DNA from 2 places in the Bradyrhizobium sp. 61 genome. Region 1 is predicted to be linked to the other one. Evidence: predicted binding sites of a transcription regulator. Region 1 holds the regulator's gene; the other holds the start of a gene.
What was found. Region 1 encodes PhoB, which activates phosphate uptake and scavenging genes when phosphate is short. Its sites were predicted from a motif close to TGTCATNNANCTGTCAT; they were not measured.
Positions count from the first base shown of each region.

Region 2: the regulator PhoB is predicted to act here: its motif matches at 2,752-2,768, upstream of IVB46_RS25700 (acetoacetate decarboxylase).

Region 1 covers NZ_JADPIU010000019.1:11,635-18,365, forward strand. The annotation lists gene IVB46_RS08350 (Hsp33 family molecular chaperone) at 1-117, opposite strand, end outside; gene argF (ornithine carbamoyltransferase) at 414-1,337, opposite strand; gene IVB46_RS08360 (aspartate aminotransferase family protein) at 1,337-2,545, opposite strand; gene IVB46_RS08365 (GcrA family cell cycle regulator) at 3,002-3,514, shown strand; gene phoB (phosphate regulon transcriptional regulator PhoB) at 3,751-4,458, opposite strand; gene phoU (phosphate signaling complex protein PhoU) at 4,474-5,190, opposite strand; gene pstB (phosphate ABC transporter ATP-binding protein PstB) at 5,202-6,023, opposite strand; gene pstA (phosphate ABC transporter permease PstA) at 6,020-6,731, opposite strand, start outside.
Region 2 covers NZ_JADPIU010000067.1:379,550-386,280, reverse strand. The annotation lists gene IVB46_RS25710 (carbohydrate porin) at 1-653, opposite strand, end outside; gene IVB46_RS25705 (transporter) at 675-1,691, opposite strand; gene IVB46_RS25700 (acetoacetate decarboxylase) at 1,805-2,587, opposite strand; gene IVB46_RS25695 (patatin-like phospholipase family protein) at 2,808-3,983, shown strand; gene IVB46_RS25690 (type 1 glutamine amidotransferase domain-containing protein) at 4,454-5,254, shown strand; gene IVB46_RS25685 (TadE/TadG family type IV pilus assembly protein) at 5,371-6,024, opposite strand; gene IVB46_RS25680 (TadE/TadG family type IV pilus assembly protein) at 6,024-6,581, opposite strand; gene IVB46_RS25675 (pilus assembly protein TadG-related protein) at 6,592-6,731, opposite strand, start outside.

The sequences.
Region 1 (6,731 bases):
GCGCACGTCGAGTGCGTCGACCTCGTAAGGCAGCACGGCGTCATCGATGGGAACCGCTGATGGCGCGCGAACCGGGCCTTCAGGCCCGGTATTCATGTCAGGGGATTGGGAAACCATGGCGCTTTATCTGGGGTCGATGGAGGAAAATGGAAGAGGGCGCGGAGCGCTCCCCGGCATGCAGAACAGATCGCACGAAAGCACGACAAACTCAGGGTCGTCCCGGGGCGCACGAAGCGCGAGCCCGGGACCCATAACCACAGGGTTACGATGTAACCGGCGACGACCACTCCTCGTCCTCGCCAAACAACTTCCTGTGGTTAAGGGTCCCGGATCGGCGCGCCGCTGTGCGGCGCTGGTCCGGGACGACAGCGGTGGATGCGGCCGCCAGCGCGGCCACCCGCTCCACCGTCGCGTTACTTCACCGCGTCAAAGCACCAGGCCAGAATGCCCTTCTGCGCATGCAGGCGGTTTTCGGCCTCGTCGAACACGACCGATTGCGGGCCGTCGATCACTTCGTCCGTGACCTCCTCGCCGCGATGGGCGGGCAGGCAATGCATGAACAGCGCATCGGGCTTGGCCAGCGACATCAGCTTCGAATTGACCTGATAGGGCTTGAGCACGTTGTGACGGTGCTCACCTTCCTTGTCGCCCATCGACACCCAGGTGTCGGTGACGACGCAGTCGGCCCCCTTCACGGCGGCCTCGGGATCGGTGCCGAGCACGATCGGCGCGCCGGTGGCCTTGATGAAGTCCCGCATCACCTTTTTCGGCGCAAGTTCCGGCGGCGTCGCGACATTGAGCTTGAACTTGAAGCGCTCGGCGGCATGCGCCCAGGACGCCAGCACGTTGTTGTCGTCGCCGGTCCAGGCCACCGTCCTGCCCTCGATCGGGCCGCGATGCTCTTCGTAGGTCATGAGGTCGGCCATCACCTGGCAAGGGTGCGAGCGCCGTGTCAGGCCGTTGATGACGGGCACCGTCGCATATTCCGCCAGCTCCAGCAGGGCCTCGTGATTGAGGATGCGGATCATGATGGCGTCGACATAGCGCGACAGCACGCGCGCCGTGTCGGCGATGGTCTCGCCGCGGCCGAGCTGCATCTCGGCGCCGGTCAGCATGATGGGCTCGCCGCCGAGCTGGCGCATGGCGACGTCGAACGAGACGCGGGTGCGGGTGGAGGGACGCTCGAAGATCATCGCCAGCGTCTTGCCTTCCAGCGGCTTCACCGGCTGGTGCGCTTTCTGCTTCGCCTTCATGGCGGAGGAGGCCGCAAGCATGCTCTTGAGCTCCGACAACGGGAGCTCGTTGATATCCAGAAAGTGCTTCGGGGACTTGCTCATCAGCTTGTCGCCCGCTTGGTCTGACTGGACGAGATCGCGGCGCAGGCGCGTTCGAGCCGCCCGACGCTGTCCTCGATCTCGGCTTCGGTGACGATCAAGGGCGGCAGGAAGCGCACGACATTGTCGCCGGCGCCGACCGTGAGCAATTTTTCGTTGCGCAATGCCGCGCCGAGATCGCCTGTCGGCACCACGGCCTTGATGCCGATCAGAAGGCCTTCGCCGCGCACTTCGCTGACGATGTCAGGATAACGATCGATCACGGAGGCGAGCTTCTGCTTGAGCAGCAGCGACATCTTCTGCACGTGTTCGAAGAAGCCGGGCTTGAGCATGACGTCGAGGACGGCGTTGGCAGCCGAGATCGCGAGCGGATTGCCGCCGAAGGTCGAGCCGTGCGAGCCGGGCCCCATGCCGGCAGCCGCGTCCGCGGTCGCCAGCACCGCGCCGATCGGGAAGCCGCCACCGAGCGCTTTGGCCAGCGACATCACGTCAGGCGTGACGCCGGTGCGGCGATGCGCGAACAGATCGCCGGTGCGGCCCATGCCGGTCTGCACCTCGTCGAACGCGAGCAGCAGGCCCTTCTCGTCGCAGAGCTGGCGCAACGCCCTCAGGAAGGCGGGCGTTGCCGAACGCACGCCACCCTCGCCCTGGATCGGCTCGATCAGGATTCCGGCGGTCTGCGGACCGATCGCCTTCTTGACGGCTTCGATATCGCCATGCGGGACCTGGTCGAAGCCGTCCATCGGCGGGCCGAACCCTTCGAGATATTTTGCCGAACCGGTCGCGGCGAGCGTTGCCAGCGTGCGGCCGTGGAAGGCGCCTTCGAAGGTGACGATGCGGTACCGTTCCGGATGACCCTTGGAGAAGTGATGATGGCGGACCAGCTTGATCACACCTTCCAGCGCTTCGGCGCCGGAATTGCAGAAGAACACGAAGTCCGCGAAGCTTTCATTGCACAGACGCGCGGCGAGCTTCTCGCCGTCCGGGCTCTGGAACAGGTTCGACATGTGCCAGAGTTTGGTGGCCTGCTCCTGCAACGCCTTGACCAACGCAGGATGAGCATGGCCGAGCGCATTCACCGCCACGCCCGAGGTGAAATCGAGATAGCGATCGCCATTGGTCGCAATCAGCCAGCAGCCTTCGCCGCGCTCGAAACCGAGGTCGGACCTGGCGAAAACGGGGAGCAAATGCGGCGCTGCGCTGTTAGTCATGACGATCACTTGAATGTTGCGGACGGCGTGAGCGTGCATTGCGCAACGCACCATTGACCGGCTCGGAAAACGAAACGTGCCGCCTTTTAAGGGCGGCACGCCTGACTATCTTATGCCTGGTGAAACCGGTGTCAATGCCGCCCGGAAAGCCTCGCGAAACGCAGAATCCGTAGTCTTGCGGTGGCGATTTTGCGTGTTTCCGCCACGGAACATGTGGAAGCGAGTCGGCGGACTCTTGCGCGTGAGTCACGCCATATTGTAGCGTTTGGCTTGTCAGATACGACATCTCGTGCAGCAGTTCTGATCCTCTAAGTCCTCATGTACCGGCGTAAGCGTTCGGGCGCATCTGGTGCGCCCGGCGAGCCTTAAGGGATTCTGGCGGCACGGGTTTTTCGAAGCTTAGGCATTCGCCGTGCGGCCGCCAGGATGGCAGGCGCCGGCGAAGGAAAGGGTGCAATGACCGTTTTGACCTGGTCGGATGATCGCGTCGAGCAGCTGAAAAAGCTCTGGGAGGCCGGACTTTCGGCCAGCCAGATCGCCGCTGAACTCGGCAATGTGACCCGCAATGCCGTGATCGGCAAAGTGCACCGGCTCGGCCTGTCGGGCCGCGCCAAGAGCCCTTCATCGGCAGCGCCGCGGCCGCGCAAGGCGCGCCCCGCCCAGCACATGATGAGGGTGACCCGTCCGATCGCACGCGGCAACACCGCGCTGGCGCAAGCCTTCGAAGTCGAGGTCGAGGCCGAACCGGTCACCTACGACAACGTCGTGCCGATGAGCCAGCGGCTGTCGCTGCTGGAGCTGAACGAGGCCACCTGCCACTGGCCGGTCGGCGATCCCTCGAGCCCGGATTTCTTCTTCTGCGGCGGCAAGGCGCTCTCCGGCCTGCCCTACTGCGCCCAGCACTCGCGCGTGGCGTATCAGCCCGCGGCCGATCGCCGGCGCGCGCCGGCGAAGCCGGGTCCGCGCTGAAGTCGTTCTGAGCTCAGAAAGGAGCCGTCACACGATGGCGGCTCAACAAATCCGATGTCGTCCCGGACAAGCGCGCCTTGAGCACGCGCAGATCCGGGACCCTTAACCACCGCAAGATGTGGCTACGGGGACTCGGAGTTACCTTTTCACACAATAACCGATCGCTTTGGGTGTCCCGGACCCGCGCTTGCGCTTGTCCGGGACGACACCGAGAATGTGGCCGCAGCTCACCGAGCTTACGCCTGCTCCGCCTTCGCAAAGCGATCGTCCAGTGCGTAGCCCGCGCCGCGGACGGTGCGGATCGGATCCTGCTCGCGGCCGAGATTGAGCAGCTTGCGCAGGCGCCCGATATGGACGTCGACGGTGCGCTCGTCGATGTAGATGTCACGGCCCCAGACGCTGTCGAGCAACTGCTCGCGCGAGAACACGCGGCCGGGATGCTCCAGGAAGAACTCCAGCAGGCGATATTCGGTCGGGCCGAGATCGATCGGCCGGCCCGAGCGCGCCACGCGGCGCTTGTCGCGGTCGAGCTCGATGTCGCCATAGGCGAGCACGGTGGCGAGCCGCTCCGGGCTGGCGCGCCTGAGCAGGCCCTTCACGCGTGCCAGCAGCTCCGGCACCGAGAACGGCTTGACGATGTAGTCGTCGGCGCCGGTCGCAAGACCCCGCACCCGCTCGCTCTCCTCGCCACGCGCGGTGAGCATGATGATCGGGAGCTGCTTGGTCTCGGGCCGGGTGCGCAGCCGCCGGCACAGCTCAATGCCGGAGAGGCCCGGCAGCATCCAGTCGAGCACGATCAAATCGGGGATATGCTCCTTGAGGCGGGTGTCGGCATCGTCGCCGCGCATCACCGTCTCGACGTCATAGCCGTCGCCTTCGAGGTTGTAGCGGAGAAGCTCGGTGAGAGCTTCCTCGTCCTCAACCACCATAATGCGTGCGCCCATGGTGTTCGTCGCTCCTTAAGTGTTCGGGACCGTCGTGGCGAAGGTCGTCATGTCGCCCTTCGGCCGCTTGTCGGTGATCGCCTGGCCCTCGATCATGTAGAACACGGTCTCGGCGATGTTGGTGGCGTGGTCGCCGATGCGCTCGATGTTCTTGGCGCAGAACATCAGATGGATGCAGAACGAGATGTTGCGCGGATCCTCCATCATGTAGGTGAGGAGCTCGCGGAACAGCGAGGTGCAGATGGCGTCGACTTCCTCGTCGCCCTTCCACACCGCCATCGCCGCCGGCAGATCGTGCGCGGCATAGGCATCCAGCACCGACTTGACCTGTTGCTGCACGAGGTCGGTCATGTGCTCCAGGCCGCGGAACAGCTTGAGCGGATGGAAATCCGTCTCCAGCGCCGCGACGCGCTTGCCCATGTTCTTGGCGAGGTCGCCGATCCGCTCGAGATCGGTGGCGACGCGCATGGCGCCGACGATCTCGCGCAGATCCACCGCCATCGGCTGGCGGCGCGCGATGGTGAGCACGGCGCGCTCCTCGATCTTCTTCTGGAGCGCGTCGAGCTCGGCGTCGATGGTGACCACGCGCTGGCCGAGCGCGACGTCGCGGCGGATCAGCGCGTCGACGGAATCGACGATCATGCGCTCGGCGATGCCGCCCATCTCGGCGACCAGGCGCGTGAGCTCCTGGAGGTCGGTATCGAAGGCCTTTGCGGTATGTTCAGAACCCATGTTCCGTCTCCTCAGCCGAACCGGCCGGTGATGTAATCCTGCGTGCGCCGGTCGGTCGGCGACGTGAAGATCTTGCTGGTGTCGTCGAACTCGATCAGTTCGCCGAGATACATGAAGGCGGTCTTGTCGGAGACGCGCGCCGCCTGCTGCATGTTGTGGGTGACGATCGCGATCGTGTAGTTCTCGGACAGCTCCTGGATCAGCTCCTCGACCTTGGCGGTCGAGATCGGGTCGAGCGCCGAGCAGGGCTCGTCGAACAAGATCACCTCGGGCCGCACCGCGACCGTGCGGGCGATGCAGAGGCGCTGCTGCTGGCCGCCGGAGAGCGACAGGCCGGAGGCGTTGAGCTTGTCCTTGACCTCGTTCCACAGCGCGCCGCCGCGCAGCGCGTTCTCGACGCGGTCGTCCATCTCGGACTTCGAGATCTTCTCGTAAAGGCGGATGCCGAAGGCGATGTTCTCGTAGATCGTCATCGGGAACGGCGTCGGCTTCTGGAACACCATGCCGACGCGGGCGCGCAGCAGATTGAGGTCCAGCTTGGGGTCGAGGACGTTGGTCTGGTCGAGCATGAGCTGACCGGTGACGCGCTGGCCCGGATAGAGGTCGTACATCCGATTGAAGATGCGCAGCAGGGTCGACTTGCCGCAGCCCGACGGGCCGATGAACGCCGTGACGCGGTTGGTGCCGAGCGCCAGATTGATGTTCTTCAGCGCGTGCTGCTCGCCGTAGTAGAAATTGAGGTTGCGCACCGTCACCTTGGCCGGAGCTTCGGGCAGCACCGGCGCCTGCGGCAAACCACCGGCCGCGCTCATCGATACGGAAAGATCACTCATTTTGCGGTCCTCTCGGCGCTCAGAATGCGCGCGCCAATATTCAGGGCAAGAACGGTCAGGGTGATGAGCAGCGCGCCGCTCCAGGCGAGCTGCTTCCAGTAGGCGTAGGGGCTCTGCACGAAATTGTTGATGGTGACCGGCAGGTTCGCCATCGTCTTGTTCAGACCCAGGCTGAAGAACTGGTTCGACAGCGCGGTGAAGAGCAGCGGCGCGGTCTCGCCGGCGACGCGGGCGGTGGCCAGCATCACGCCGGTGATGAGGCCCGAGCGCGCCGCGCGATAGGCGATGCGCTTGATCACCAGCGAGCGCGGCAGGCCGAGCGCCGAGGCCGCCTCACGCAGTGCGTTCGGCACCAGCAGCAGCATGTCCTCGGTGGTACGCAGCACCACCGGGATGACGATGACCGCGAGTGCGAGTGCGCCGGCAATCGCCGAGAAGCCGCGCATCGGCACCACCACCGCACCATAGATGAACAGGCCGATGATGATCGAGGGCGCCGAGAGCAGGATGTCGTTGATGAAGCGGATCACCGAGGTCAGGCGGTCGTTGCGGCCGTACTCGGCGAGATAGGTGCCGGCGAACAGGCCGAGCGGCGCGCCGATGCCGACGCCGAGCACGGTCATGATGATCGAACCCACGATGGCGTTGCGCAGGCCGCCCTCGGTCGAGCCCGGAGGCGGCGTGTCCGCAACGAAGAGCTCCAGGTTC
Region 2 (6,731 bases), on a different contig from region 1:
GCACCGAACGCGGTGATGTTCTCGGTCAACGCCGCCTTGATGCGGATGCCGGGCACCGCGATCGGCGGTGCCGGGCCGCCGGCGGGAAGATTGCTTGCCTTGATCGCGGGCCAGCCGAAGGTGCCGTTGATGAAGAGGTCGTCGGTCTGGCTGTCGAAGAACTCGACGTCGGCGGCCTGCTGGCCGGCCCTGATGTTCAGGCGGTCGCCAAAGAAGCTCTGCTCGAAATAGGCGTTGTAGAGCCGCTGGTCCGGCAGTGCCTCGATCTCGCTGATGGTGGCGAGGTTCATCACGTAGTTGCGGGAGAGCCCCTGGCCGTAGATCACGAACGCATTGGCGTAGAAGCGGCCACCGGTCCAGCCCACGAGCTTGTCGAGATCGGCATCGACCGAGAGATCGAGGCGTCCGAAATGGATGGCGCCACGCTTCACGCCGCCGGAGACGTTGGCGATGTTGTCGGCGATATAGGTGGCGCCGAAATTCAGGCCCTTGTTGGCGAGCCCGTCATGCCATTCGTTGAACCATTTTGGCGCCAGCCATGCGGCCGCGCTTTCGTCCTTGGCGCCGGCGAGCGCGCCGGTGCTCGCGACCGTTGAGGCCAGCACGATCGCGGCCGCATTTCGCAGCGGAAATCTGTGGGACGTCCCGATCACGGCTGATACCGGCTGCGTACGCTACCTGAAGATACCCGTGCGCCGCATGAACAGATAGGCCGCCCCCACCGACGAGGCCATCAGAAGCGCCGCCCAGAGAAATCCGCTCTCGACATCGGTGAGCGGCAGGCCCTTGGTGTTCATGCCGAAGATGCCGGTGATCAGGGTCGGCGGCAGCAGCAGCGAGGTCACGATGGAGAGCGTGTGGAGGTGGTGGTTGCTCTCCTCCTCGTTCTTGAAGCGCAGCTCCTCCTCGAGCAGGCGGCTGCGTTCGCGGAGCTCGACGATGTCGTGATCGAGCCCGTCCAGCCGCTGCGCCAGCTTGCCGGCGTGGATGCGCAAGGCCGGCGCGAGATGATCGGTGTTCTTCTGATCGAGGCGGTGGAACAGCACGCGCAGGCCGGTGAGCTGGCGATGCAACCTGACGCAGGTCCGGCGCAGCCGGCCGAGATTGCGGCGCATCTCCGGCTTGGCGTCGTCGGCCAAAATCCGTTCCTCGATGTCGTCGATCTCCTGGCCGAGCTTGTCCGCCATCCGGTCCAGCGTATCGGCGACCTCGTCGACGATCTTCTCCAGGAGATGGGCGACGTTGTCGACGCGGTAGCCGCCTTCGAGCACGCGGCGCGTCGCATCGGCCGAGCATAGCGCCTGATGCCGGCCGCTGACGAGAAGATGCTCGGTCATGGCGAAACGCAGGAACGCGGTCTCTTCCGTCGCGCTGTCGATGTCGCGCACGAGATCGGAGAAGACGCCGTAGACGCAATGGTCGATGACGTGAAGCTGCTGGAACGTGTCGTTGGACAGCAGGAGGTCACGCGCGAGCGGCGGCAGCTGTGACGCTGCGATCCAGGGCCGTGCGCGCGCATCGGTCAGGTTGAAATGCAGCCAGAGCCGGCCGTCATGGCTGAACTCGATCGGCTGGTCGATCGGCAGCGCCTCGGCGCTGCCGTCGCCGTGCAGCCGGAACGCCCAGACCAGGCCGGGAATGGCGGGCACGGAATCCGATATCGCGCTGACAAGCTTCGCCGGCTCAGCCATGGCCAACCCCAACCGTCAACAAATGCCCCGTTTCCGGAAGATGGCTGACGGCATCTTCCGGACCTCTCACGGGTACTCAATTACGGCTTTGTTACAGTTTGATGATGGCCGCCCTACTCCGCGGCCAGCCCCGTCGCGGCCACCGCCTCGGCCTCCTTGACGTAGTCGTGCACGACGCGGCCGAACGGCAGCGTAAGATCGGCGATGTAGTGGTGCGCGCCCAGGCAACGGCGGACCGGGAAATCCGCGACCGGCGCGTTGACGTGCGGCACCAGATGCAGCCGGCCGGGCCCCATCCAGGAGCCCTTCGGCACGATGTCGATGAGGTTGATCGCGACGAGCTGACAGACTTCGAGACGGCCGTCGACGCCCGGGATCATCTTCAGATTGATCTGCGTCTTCGACAGCGTCGCACGGGTGCGATCGCCGTTGCCGGCCATGCTCTCGTGCTTGTAGCCCATCGTGCCCATGGCGACGAGCTGGCCGGCATATTCCAGCGTACCCGTCAGCGTGTCCTTGACGATCTCGAGTTTCGGATGGGCGTATTTCTTGGGAAAGCCCCAGATCTCGCGGCCCGCCGCGATCGGCGGATCATCATCCAGATACATCTGCGAGACGAAATTGACCTCCTCGCCGTTGAGGCGCGCCGGAATGACGAGGCCGGATTCGGTGTAGCTGCCGAAGCCTGAGGAGTCCGGCATCTTGATCCATTCGTAGTGCACGATCGGCTGGTCGATTGGCTCCAGCGGCTCAGGCAGGCCGGCGCGGATCAGCTCCGGATCGGTCTCGTAGGTGATGACGAGGAATTCGCGGTTGACGAAGCGATAGGGCCCGGCCGGATAGCTCGGCCCCGCCGCCGGCATGGACGGAAGTCTCAGCACGTCTTCCCTGCGCATCCTGATCTCCTGTGTGTGATGCCCGCCCGGCAGCGTCAGGCCTGGATCGCAAATTGCTAGCCGCCGTCATTGACTGCGATGTGAAGGATTTCCGTCAGGCGCACGACCTCCCGCCATTCCCGCTGCGGTCGACCTGCATGCAGACGATGCATCGGCGCTGAAATTGTCATCACGCCGTCACTGCCGGACGCAATCGTTTGGTCCACGCTAGGAGGCACCCATGGACGCCCGCACGTCGCAACCGGCTCATCAGACGCATCAGCCTCCCGCACGGGGCTGGCGCCCCGAACGCTGCGATCGCGTCGCGCTGGTGCTGCAAGGTGGCGGCGCGCTCGGCGCCTACCAGGCCGGCGTCTACCAGGCGCTGCACGAAGCCGGCATCGAGCCCGACTGGGTCTGCGGTGTCTCGATCGGTGCAATCAATTCCGCCATCATCGCCGGCAACAAGCCGGAGAAGCGGCTGGAGGCGCTGCGCATCTTCTGGGAGCGCATCACCAATCGCAAGATCTGGCATTACACGCCCGACGGCGACATCTTCCGCCAGTGGCGCAATCTCACCAGTGCGTGGATGACGTCGGCGATGGGCCAGCCCGGCTTCTTCACCCCGCACCAGGTCAATCCCTGGTTCAGCCCGGTCGGCGCGCGCACCGCCACCAGCTATTACGACACGATGCCGCTGAAGGAGAGCCTGCTGGAGCTCGTCGACTTCGACCTCATCAACGAGAAGAAGGTCCGCTTCGCGGTTGGCGCGGTCAACGTGCTCTCGGGCAACTTCATCTATTTCGACAACTCCCATGACGAGATCGAGCCGGAGCACATCATGGCCTCCGGCGCCCTGCCCCCTGCGCTGCCGATGGTGCGGATCGGAACCGATCATTTCTGGGACGGCGGCATCGTCTCCAACACGCCGCTCCAGCATCTGCTCGACCAGGAGGATGCGCTCAACTCGCTGGTGTTCCAGGTCGACCTGTTCAGCGCGCGGGGCGTGCTGCCGCGCTCGATCCAGGACGTGATGGCCCGCCACAAGGACATCATGTATTCCTCGCGCACGCGCCACAACACCGACGTCTACCGCCGCACGCATAATCTCAAGGTTCTGCTCTACAAGGCGCTGGCGAAAGTCCCGGACGAGCAACTCTCCGACGAGGATCGCCAGCTCAAGTCGAGCCTGCGCCGCATGCCCGAGATCGCGATCCTGCACCTGATCTACCAGCAGAAGGCCTATGAGGGTGACGCCAAGGACCACGAATTCTCGGGCACCTCGATGCGCGAGCACTGGACGAGCGGCTACGAGGACACCAAGCGCACGCTGAAGCGCCGCGACTGGATCAAGATGCCCGAGGAAGGCATGGGCCTCGTGGTGCACGACGTGCACCGGGAGACGGAGAGCGCGTAACGGCGCTCTTCAGACGGACCGCTCCAAACAAAAACTGCGAAAACAACCCCATGCACAGTAGCCGGGGCGTGGCGGATCAATGACTTACGTTTTACCGAAGTACACTTGACTCGTCGGGCAAAACAGGAGCATGATGGCATCATTGCAAAATCGCACGATGCATCCGCTCCAGGCCGATCGCGCCACATGGTCAGACTACGCCGCATCCCCTAAATTGCGCGCGGAATGACGTTGGGAGGCTGGCTTGCGCGCCATCAGCGAAGCCGCTTACTTCTTCGACAGCGACAGATTATTCCCTCCGCAGGAGCCTTCGGGGCGAGCTTGCGGAGCGAAGCGGCGTGCTCCGCCCGATCTGCTCCAGTCGTTGCTTGAAACGCCAGAACGGTCGTCGCGGCAGGTTGCCGTTCGCGTCGGCCGGATTGTTATGAAGTTCTAACCGCAAAACGATCAAGCAAATCGGAGGAGATCGCATGTCCAAAGGCAAAGTGCTCATTGTCGGCTCCAATGCCACCCGTATCGAAATCCAGGGCGGCGGCACCGGACCGACCGGCCAATACCTCAATGAAACCGTCGTGCCGGCAATGGCCGTGATCGACGCCGGCTACGAGGTGGTGCTGGCGACGCCGAACGGCAAGCAACCGTACATCGATCCGGCCTCCGATCATGCGGCCCATTTCGGCGGCGACGAAAAGGCCTACCGGCGGGGACGCGATTTCTTCGACAAGGACCCGTCGATGACCAACGTGCGCACGTTGCGCGCGATCGTGGACGGAGGACTGGATCAATATGCCGCCGTTTTTGTCCCCGGCGGGCAGGGTCCGGTCGTCGACCTCATGCAGGATCCCGAGCTCGGCAAGATTCTGCGATATTTCCACGAACGGAAGAAGATCACGGCGCTGCTCTGCCACGGACCGATCGCGACGCTGGCCGCCCTGCCCGACGCCAAGGCCTATCGCGCCGCCCTGATCGCCGGCGACAAGGCCAGGATCGCGGAGCTGGGCAAGGGCTGGCAGTATGCGGGATACAAGATGACGGTGTTCACCGCCTCGGAAGAGATACCGATCGAGGAGCAGTTCCTGCACGGCAAGATCTACTTCACCATGCCGGACGCGCTGGGAGCTGCGGGTGCAGAGGTCAGCCGAAGCGCCGTCGACTTCGAGCCTTACGTCGTCGAGGACCGCGAGCTGATCACCGGCCAGAATCCGCGGTCCGACCATCCCATCGCGGCAAAGCTGATCGCAGCGCTCGACCGCGCCACTGTGGCGGCGTAAGCGTTTACTCCAATGTCATCCGGCCCGGTGCGCAATTGCGCACAGGGGCCGGGAGGAAATCGGGACAGAAGCTTGCCTCAGCGGCATCCGGCTTCTTTCGACCGCGTTCCGTGAAACTAACAGGTCTTCTGCTGCAAGTGCTGCACGCAGGTGCAGGTCTTCGCCGCCGGATATTTCACATCGTAATAGGGAAAACTCGACGTGGCGGGGGTGTTCGTCGAGCAGCGGGGGAACAGGTAATAGCTGTCGGACAGCTTCACCGTGCCGGCGATCGTGAAGCCGAGGTTGGGCGCGTAGTCGTAGGACACCTCGCTCAGGATGAGTGAGATGTTGGCATTGCTGGTACCGCCCGGCGCGGTAAAGGACGACAAGGTCATCTGCTGACCGGCGGCCCTCGCCCCCGACGTACTGGTCGACTTGCTCCATTGCACCGTCGCGTTCCCATTGCTGTCGGTCGAGACCTCGGAGACCGTGATCGTCATCAGCGAGGTGCTGCCGTTCTTGATGGGATAGGGAGCCATGATGGAGCTCGCCGCAGCGAGAATGCCGTCCATCTGGGTCGACGTGACGGCCGTGTTCTGCGAGATCATGTCGGCAACGCTGTGCGCGGTCGCGCTGACCTTGACGTTCATGGCGAGCCCGTTCCCGAGCTCGACGCCGCCGACATAGAGCACCAGCATGAACGGCGTCACGATGGCGAACTCCGTCGCTGCAACAGCGCGTACATCGGTCAACATCTGCCGAGCGCGAGACGACAGGGCGGAGATCATCAGGTAGCTCCTGGCTCGTTCTGGAACGCGGCGGACGACATGAGCAGCCGGTTGCCATTGCTAAGGTTCGAGAGATTGAAGCCGAGCGGCCCGAGCACGACCGGCCAGACATACATGACGCGGAGAACGACGATATCGCCGGAATCGCCCGGATTGTATTGCCAGCTGTTGGTCACATTGCCCGAGCCGTCGAAGGTCAGCGTGGGCGTCGCCGTGTTCGCGGAAGACCAGGACGTTGCGACCTGCATGTCGACCATCAGACCGCTGCAATTGAACAGGATCACGATCTGATCGCAGACCTTCTGCTTGAAAACCGCCTGGTTCATCTGCGCCGACTGAACCTGCCCCGTCATGACGAGACGCGCCGACTGGCGCACCACGGTTTCAAGCATCTGCTGGGCAAAGAAAACCAGAAACGTCTGGATGAGCGCGATGATGAGGGCGAGAAACGGCGCGGCAACGAGCGCGAATTCGACGGCCGTGGCTCCGCGGCTATCGCCGGCGAAGGCGGCGCAGCGGTTGCGGCGTCTTTTCGTTGTCGTGACCTGTCGGGTCATGGCGCCTTCCCTACTGCACGAGGCTGGCCGTGCTGGACGCAACCTTGATGAAGAGGTTGGTCAGCGCCGCGGAAATGTCGCCACCTGTCTGCACGCTCGCATACAGACCGGGCGATGCGCACGATTGCAGCCGTGTCGCGATCGTGCCGG